4 regions of the Paenibacillus sp. YIM B09110 genome follow, and region 3 is predicted to be linked to each of the others. Evidence: predicted binding sites of a transcription regulator. Region 3 holds the regulator's gene; each other region holds the start of a gene.
What was found. Region 3 encodes Rex, which represses fermentation and respiration genes when NADH is low (regulators of the CRP and FNR family bind a similar motif). Its sites were predicted from a motif close to TTGTGAAATATTTCACAA; they were not measured.
Positions count from the first base shown of each region.

Region 1: V8F51_RS27035 (formate/nitrite transporter family protein) is a predicted target of Rex. The motif match lies at 1,081-1,098, and genes of this name have one in related genera.
Region 2: V8F51_RS13045 (DUF1641 domain-containing protein) is a predicted target of Rex. The motif match lies at 810-827, and genes of this name have one in related genera.
Region 4: nadA (quinolinate synthase NadA) is a predicted target of Rex. The motif match lies at 1,497-1,514, and genes of this name have one in related genera.

Region 1 is NZ_JBANSP010000029.1:5,378-7,581, reverse strand. It holds gene V8F51_RS27040 (L-lactate dehydrogenase) at 1-219, opposite strand, end outside; gene V8F51_RS27035 (formate/nitrite transporter family protein) at 216-1,004, opposite strand; gene V8F51_RS27030 (Crp/Fnr family transcriptional regulator) at 1,206-1,955, shown strand.
Region 2 is NZ_JBANSP010000007.1:166,637-168,840, reverse strand. It holds gene V8F51_RS13050 (glycosyltransferase) at 1-518, opposite strand, end outside; gene V8F51_RS13045 (DUF1641 domain-containing protein) at 917-1,348, shown strand; gene V8F51_RS13040 (NAD(P)/FAD-dependent oxidoreductase) at 1,379-2,204, shown strand, end outside.
Region 3 is NZ_JBANSP010000026.1:26,600-28,803, reverse strand. It holds gene dinG (ATP-dependent DNA helicase DinG) at 1-501, shown strand, start outside; gene V8F51_RS26100 (redox-sensing transcriptional repressor Rex) at 498-1,154, shown strand; gene V8F51_RS26095 (amidohydrolase) at 1,135-2,204, shown strand, end outside.
Region 4 is NZ_JBANSP010000022.1:73,053-75,256, reverse strand. It holds gene nadB (L-aspartate oxidase) at 1-451, opposite strand, end outside; gene nadA (quinolinate synthase NadA) at 492-1,430, opposite strand; gene V8F51_RS24675 (ABC transporter permease) at 1,766-2,204, opposite strand, start outside.

The DNA.
Region 1 (2,204 bases), on a different contig from region 3:
GATATCCGCGTCCTTGCAATCTTCATAGCTACCCGCCCATACTTTCGCTTGGCCGAGAAACGGCATCCCGTGGTTCATATCCAGCGCGTCGCCGACTGCTTTGTTCACGTTCGCATCGATAAGGACGAGTTCGTCCATTCTGCTTCTCAGCAACAGTGTGTACGCGGTTGTGGAACCGACAGCACCTACGCCAATGACAACAACTTTGGATTTTTTCATTTTGATTGCTCCTCTTCGGTTGGTTGATTCACAAAATAGTACATCGCGCCCATCAACACCGAGCCGCCGAACAAATTGCCAAGCGTGACCGGAACGAGATTATGGATCATGCCGCCAAACGTGATGGTGTCCGGATAGTTGAGGACAAGCGCGATAGCAAACGTGCATAAATTGGCAATGCTGTGCTCGTATCCGGAAATGAAGAAACAGAAGACGAACAGCATCATCGCGAACAACTTGGGACCGTCTCCTCTTAACGACATCGGGATGAAGAACGCCAGACAGACGAGCCAGTTACACAGTAAGCCGCGGAAAAAAAGCTCTATCGTCGGCGCATGCAGCTTCTTTTCCACCACGCTTAGCAGAAAGCCGTTGACTTCAGCGGATTGAAAAAGTCCCGTTCCCCATATAAGAAGCGCGAACGCGCAAGCACCGAGAACGTTCCCGATATAGCTTGCCGTCAGCAGTTTCCCCACATGGGCCCAGCTCATCTGACGGCGAAGCGCTGCGTAGGTATAATAAAACGTGTTGCCTGTAAACAGATCGCCTCCGCCATAGGAAATCAGAATGATCGCGGCTCCGAAGGTCATCGCGGCCATCGGATACGTAAGCGGAGAATGTTCCGTATAGAAGAAGCTGCCCGTCTTGAAGGCTACAATTACGCCAAACCCGATAAACATGCTGGCGAGCATGGATCGCAGAAGATAGCGTAGTTTACTTGAATGGAACAGTTTGTATTTCTTGAGCGCCAGCTGTTCGATGCGCCGTAATGGAATTTGCTCCATACACACCCACATCCTTTCTGCCGATTTCTTATGCCGAGCTTCTGCATCTATTAAACCACTCCCAGAACTCTGCACGCTGTGACGTTGATCACAAATAAATCAGGGATTTCCCCCCTCAAAGATAGGGGGTTCCCCCGATGCGCGATTATCGGTTCAAAAGGTAAAATTAGGTTAACAAGATACGGAGAGGGGATGGCTGGGATGGCCATTAACGCATATACGCAAAAAGAGATATTGAAAGGGAATGTGCCGGAGAAACGGAGCAACGGGATGGACGCTTTCTTCTCGCCTGAAAGCTTCTACAAACTAAGCAGCATTATGCACAACAAAACTGTAATGTCGGGATCGTACTTGTTCTGGGAAGGGGATGCTGCGGACCATCTTTATTATGTAAAAAAGGGACGCGTAAAGCTTACCAAAACGACGGATAGCGGCAACAAAATGACCTTGTATCTCCACCACGCGGGCGATCTGTTTGGGCAGATGGATCCTTTTCAAACGAATACTCAAACCTTTAATGCGGAAGTCATCGAAGATGCCGAATTTGGCATTATCGAGCAGAAGGACCTCGAGCTGCTGCTATGGCAGCATAGGGATCTCGCTATCGCGTTCATGAAGTGGATGGGCGTGATGCATCGCATGACGCAATCCAAGTTTCGCGATCTGATGCTATACGGGAAGACCGGCGCCTTATGTTCGCTGTTAATAAGGCTCTGCAATTCTTACGGCGTCCAGCAAGGAAACATGATTCGAATCGATAAAAAAATGAACAATTCGGAAATGGCCGAAATGATTGGAGCCACGCGCGAAAGCGTGAATAGGCTTCTGAACGATATGCGCAAGGAGGATGTAATCAACATCGAGCATGGAACGATATTCGTCAAAGATGTTGCTTATTTACGCCAAATATGCAAATGCGAGAACTGTCCGTTGGAGGTATGCAGAGTATAACGCGAATTATGCTTTGGGTTTGCAGACTGTCGATTCATTCGGTTCTCTTCGAGGTGCAGCAGCCTTTTGCATGGATTCGGTGAATTATCGTGCTAGCCGACGGTTACAGAGCTTAGGTGCAATTCGTCGAACTAATCTTAGTTGCCACACGGTTGTGAGCTCGATAGTTGCTTTTCATCGAATAGGCAGCTCGCTTGGTACAAGACTAATTAGTTGCCTAGAATGACACTATAGCGGATTAGCTATCTT
Region 2 (2,204 bases), on a different contig from region 3:
TCTTCGGTGAGAAGCTTTAGATGAGTATCCAGATCGTCCTTCATCTCCTTGTACGACCAATTCGGATTGGCGGCGCTTAGAAACTTCGCGATATCGTCCGCATTCTGATACCACTGCTTATTGTACGCTGCCGCCTCCTCCGATTTGCCGCTCTTCAGCGCGTCAAGCAGCTTGCCTGCCAATACGATATGCTCGGTCAGCAGCTCCGTTAACTTCGTACCGGCAGCTTCGCCATAATAAGGCTTGAAAGCATCGCCGATATCCTTCTGGTTGCGAAGCAATCTTGCCAGCACCTGTTCCTGGTCTCCCACTCCGGCTAGTGTGCTAACGATATACAACCGCGTCCATACAACATGATCAATCCACAGCTCTCTCAGTTCCTGCTTCAGCGTAGCAGCAGACAGACTCAAACATTTTGTTGGATTGTTCTCCGCGGCTTGAGCTTTCATACCCGGCACACCCGCTCCGAATATAAGCGCTGCACATAATAGGGCCATCACAACTGATTTTCTTAACATACACTCATCTCCTCCAAGTGGTGGTACGACACGCCTGAGATTAGTGTGACCCAATCGATCTTTTCCATGCGACTACAAACTTTTGAACGTTTTTCCACCTTTTTGCTGTTTTTATTTACGATTTCGACATTTTTTTCGACTTTCAATAAATTTGCTTTTTATTTTTCCGATAAAGGATGTAGAATAGAAGTAAAGAGTTAATGCCCGATCTCGTCAAACTCGCCGATGCTTGCCGTCGGTAAAGTAAGACTTACTTTGTAACATACCCGTAAGGAGTTTTTCTCTTTTACTATGTGAAAAATGTTACAATCTCATGCCTTACTCACCTTACCTGAGGCGTTTGACATCATCGAGCCCATGACTCACCTACATTCCTATGTAAAGGAGGACGTTCCCCAATGTCACAACCATCTGCTCAACAAGAGGTTTCTGCAAGCCTCGCGGAAGAAAAAAAATCGTTAGACGTGCTCGATCAGCTTATGCAGCCAGAGGTACAGACCTCTCTGACTGTATTGGTGGATAACCTGCCTAAGCTGGCTGAAATGGTCACTGCAATGACCACTGCCTATGACTTCGCTAAAGGCATCGCGACTGACAAAGTATTGATCAACGATTTCGCGCAAGGTATCGGCGAATTCGTTAAACCAGTTCAAGAGAAAGCCAAAGGCATCGCTCAAGCAGCTATCGAAGCTGGTGAGCGCTCGCAAGTCGACACTTCTTCGACAGTCGGCCTATTCGCTATGCTCAAAATGCTGAAAGATCCAGAAGTTCAAAAAACGCTTCGCTTCGCTCAAGCTTTCTTGAACGTATTGGCAGAGCGCAAAAACTAATTACAAATAAGCAAAGAATGGAGGATGGACATGTCTAAACATATTCTTATTTTGGGCGGCGGTTACGGTGGTCTTCTTTCCGCTCTAACAGCACGCCAACATCTGTCTGCATCGGAAGCAACCATTACCGTTGTTAACCGTTTCCCAACTCATCAGATCATTACGGAGCTTCACCGTCTTGCTGGCGGAACTATTGAGGAGAATGCTGTATCCCTTCCTCTTAACAAGCTGCTTGGCGACAAAAAAGTTGACATCGTTGTTGACACCGTTAAGCAAATCAGACCTGACGACAAAATCGTTGAGTTCGAGAGCGGCAAAGTAATCGGTTACGATGCGCTTGTCGTTGCACTCGGAAGTGAAACGAACTACTTCGGAATTCCTGGACTGGAAGAGAACAGCATGGTGCTGAAGTCGGTTGCTGATGCTAACCGTATCCGCAAGCATGTTGAAGCTCGTCTGGACGCTTACAAAGCATCCGGAAACAAAGCTGACGCTACAATCGTAGTCGGCGGCGGCGGTCTGACCGGCGTTGAGCTCGTTGGCGAATTTGCTGACAAGCTGCCTGAAGTATGCAAAAGCAAAGGCATCGACTTCAACGATATTTCGTTGTACTGCGTAGAAGCCGGCCCTGCCGTATTGCCAATCTTCCCTAAAGTGTTGATTGAGCGCGCGGTATCCAGCCTTGAGAAACGCGGCGTTACGTTCATCACTGGCGTAGCAATCACTGAAGCAACGAAAACAGCCGTATCCCTGAAGGACGGCAATACAATCGAATCGAACACAATCATCTGGACTGGCGGCGTAAAAGGCAACCCTGTTGTCGGCAGCAGCGGCCTTGCAGAAGATCGCGGCCGTT
Region 3 (2,204 bases):
ATCGACAGCGGCAACCGGACGAAGTTGACGAGACGTTTCCGGCAGCAGCCTGAATCGGTTCTGCTTGGCACGAGCAGCTTCTGGGAAGGGGTAGACATTCCCGGGGAAGCGCTCATCTGTCTCGCCATTGTACGCTTGCCTTTCCAGCCGCCTAACCATCCGCTTGCGGAAGCTAAGTCAGAGCTGCTACTGAGGCAGAAGCAAAATCCGTTCATGAAGCTGTCCATCCCGCAAGCCGTTATTCGTTTTAAGCAAGGATTCGGGCGGCTCGTGCGAACATCGCAAGACAAAGGCATTGTGATTATCTACGATACGCGGATCATCGATGCGTATTACGGCAAGCATTTCCTGTATTCCTTACCGGGACCGAAGATTGAAACGATGCATACGGAGCAAATGGTGCTGCGCATGCGAGAGTGGCTAAGCAGCAGCGTTAGTGCAGCAGATAAGAAGGATTCGAGTGAGCAGAAACCAGCGATATCAGAGGAGGAGAAAGGTTGAAGCAGACGAAAATATCAGAAGCTGTCGTTAGACGGCTGCCTATCTATCTTCAAGTGTTGAACGAGCTACACACTCGTGAAGTTCAAACCGTTTCATCTCAGGAATTGGGCGTTAAGCTCGACCTTAATCCTGCTCAGATTCGCAAGGATCTCGCATATTTCGGAGAGTTCGGCCGCAAAGGGATCGGCTACGACGTTCTGTATCTCATCGAGAAGATCAGACAAATTCTTAAGGTCGATCAACCGATTAACGTAGCGCTCGCCGGTGCCGGTAATCTAGGACATGCTTTATGCAATTACAATAAGTATTCCAAAGACAATATGAAGATCACAGCCGTGTTCGACGCTCACCCGAGCAAGATCGGCATTAGCATTAACAACCTGCAGGTACTGCCGATGGAAGAACTGCCGCGAATTATCGTCCAGCAAAGTATTCGAATTGGTATCATTACGGTACCTGCCCACGAAGCGCAGAACGTCGCGAATCAATTCGTGGAAGCAGGTATCGAAGGCATATTGAACTTCGCACCCGCAATTCTGCGCGTACCCGAGCATATTCGGATTCACAACGCCGATTTCACGCGTGATTTGCTTAGCTTGGCCTATTATTTAGCAGGAGAAGGAGAATCAGCTAATGAGTCAACTATGGATTGAGAACGGCTTATTCATCACGATGGATGAGAGCCGCATGACGTTTAAAGGACATATGGTCGTAACGAATGACCGTATTACATACTTAGGGGAAGCTACACCTGTCGACGTTGCGGCTGATGCGCAGAAGATTGACGGCAGCAAGCTGGCTTTTATGCCGGGATTGATTAACACGCACGGACATGCAGCAATGACGCTGTTGCGCGGATATTCGGATGATCAAAACTTGCAAGTATGGCTGCAAGAGAAGATGTGGCCGATGGAAGCGAAGTATGTCGATCAAGATACAAAGGCGGGCAGCGCTTTGGCTATCGTCGAAATGCTTAAGACGGGTACAACGGCATTCGTTGATATGTATGATCGGATGGACCAGGTAGCAATGATGGTAGAGAAGTCGGGTATTAGGGGCTGCTTGACTCGCGGCGTTATCGGCTTGTGCGAGAAGGAAGTGCAAGACGCGAAGCTGGCAGAAGCAATAGCCTTTGCTCGTGATTGGAATGGCAAAGCCGACGGTAGAATTACGACGATGATATCGCCTCATGCGCCTTATACCTGTCCGCCTGATTATATAGAGCGTTTCGTTCAAGCGGCGCATGACTATAACTTGCCACTTCATACCCATATGTCCGAGACGATTGCCGAAGTAGAGCAAAACGTTCGCGATTACGGCTTGCGTCCTGTTGAGCATTTGGACAAGCACGGCTTTTTCTCAAGGCCATCGCTTGTAGCCCATGCCGTTCATCTTAACGATGCCGAGATTGAGCTGTTAGCCGCTCGCGGCGTAGCGGTATCCCATAACCCGGTAAGCAACTTGAAGCTGGCGAGCGGTGTTGCTCGCGTGACTGATCTTCTGAAAGCTGGCGTTACCGTGTCACTTGGGACGGATAGCGTAGCGAGCAACAATAACCTGGACTTGTTCCAAGAAATTCAGCTTGCCGCACTTCTGCACAAGGGAGTATCTGGCGATCCGACGGCAATACCTGCGATAGAAGCGCTTCGTATGGGAACGGTATACGGTGCCCGCTCGATCTGGCAGCAAGATCAGATTGGCGT
Region 4 (2,204 bases), on a different contig from region 3:
ACAACGCTCTTACAATCTCATAGCCGGTCGCATCCCCATTGGCATGCAAAATACGGCGCTGGCTATGAGCACCTTCCTTCGTGAGCGCGAACTCGCCGTTCTCCACATCGAACTGCGTCCCCATCGAGATGAGACTCTGCACACCTCGCGGCCCTTCATGGACAAGCGCATTTACCGCTTCTTCGGAGCATAAGCCTGCGCCAGCTATTAACGTATCTTGCAAATGATAGGCAGGCGAATCCTCGTCCGATATAACCGCGGCAATACCTCCCTGTGCATAGCGGGTATTGCTGTCGAGCAGCGACTTCTTCGTAATCATCAACACCGAGTTGTCCTCGCTAGACCGTATAGCGGTAAAAAGACCGGCAATGCCGGCCCCGATAACGATGACATCCTTATCCACAACAGGCAGCTCGTCCAGCTGCACATCAACCAAGTATCTAGGAATCATGATGACGCTCCTTTGAATTTGAGCATAGGAGTAGCGCATCCTACTTTACAAGTAGCATGCGCTCCAAGGACAAACGGGCTTGATCCGCAATATGCGGCGGTACGTAGATTTGTGGTTGCATCGTCTCTAGCGCTTTGACGAGCTTCTTCAAATTATTAACCTTCATGTTCGGACAAACCAAGTATTTCGAAGCAAAGTGGAACGTCTTGCCCGGGCTGTCGAGTCGAAGCTGGTATCCCGTGCCGTCCTCTGTGCCAACGATAAACTCTTGGCAATCCGATTCTTTGCAATATTTAATGATGGCGGTTGTACTTCCGACGAAATCGCCAAGCTCTACCACTTCTGGACGGCATTCCGGATGAACGACGAACTGCGCGTTCGGATACTTCGCTTTCATCTCTTCAACATCCTTGACGGTGAGCATGTCATGGGTGTTGCAGTAGCCTTCCCAAATAATCATTTTCTTGTCGGTATTCTGTTGCACGTAGTGGCCAAGGTTTTTGTCAGGCACCCAGATCACTTCATCGCCCTCTACCGAGTTAACAACCTTCACCGCATTCGCTGATGTACAGCAAATATCCGTCTCTGCCTTAATCTCGGCCGACGAGTTGATGTACGTCACGACCTTCGCGTTCGGATGCTGAGCCTTCAGCTTGCGCAAGCCGTCGACGTTAACCATATCTGCCATTGGGCAGCCGGCGCGTTCGTCCGGAATGATCACCGTCTTGTTAGGAGCAAGAATCTTCGCGCTTTCTCCCATGAAATGAACGCCGCAAAATACGATGACTTCTGCATCGGTTTGCGCCGCTTTCTGTGCCAGCAGGAAAGAATCGCCGCGGAAATCGGCTACTTCCTGTATTTCATCACGCTGATAGTAATGAGCCAAAATAATGGCGTTACGTTCTTTCTTTAATTGCAACAGCCTCTCACGCAGTTCCCGGTTTTGTTCCGCCTTGCGTTCCAGCGCTAATGCTTCCACAGTGGATCCTCTCCTCTTATGAGGGATGGGAGTCAATTCCCATTCCGATATGCGGCAAATGCTACTTTGTGAATTGATGCACATACTCAGAAAGTCGCTTGCCTATAGTTTAAACCAAAAGGGATAAATTCATTTGATTAAGATTTAATTTACACTTGGTAAATGGCTCTGTCAATGCGTAAACGCCTTTTTCTAGAACCATTTTTGAAATTGCTTTGTCGAGTGAGGTTTTCACTTTTGTTCAAGGTACGATTTGCTCCTATAGACCGCCAAAATAAAAAACTGTCTCTAGGTCCACCTAGAGACAGCCTTCAACATAACGAGGACGGAATTCATTACCGTCTAGCCGGATCGTATGGCTCGCCGAGCGCCGCAGGGGCATTCGAGCGGCCGATGCCGCCAGCGAGTACGATCAGCGTCAGCACGTACGGCAGCATATAGAAAAATTCAGCTGGAATCTGCTTCGAAAATTCGAATAGCTGGGCGAAGTTCCGCAGCGCTTGCGCGAAACCGAAGAACATCGCCGCTCCCACTACGCCAAGCGGATTCCACTTGCCGAAGATGAGCGCCGCCAAGGCGATAAACCCTTGACCCGATATTGTATTGTGAGCGAAGCTGCTTGTCGTCGTCAGCGTAATTGTCGCGCCGCCAAGACCGGCTAACGCGCCGCTTAGCATAACGCCGATGTAACGATACTTCGTCACGCTGATGCCTACCGTATCGGCCGAGCTCGGATGCTCGCCAACTGCACGCAGGCGCAGCCCGAACGGTGTG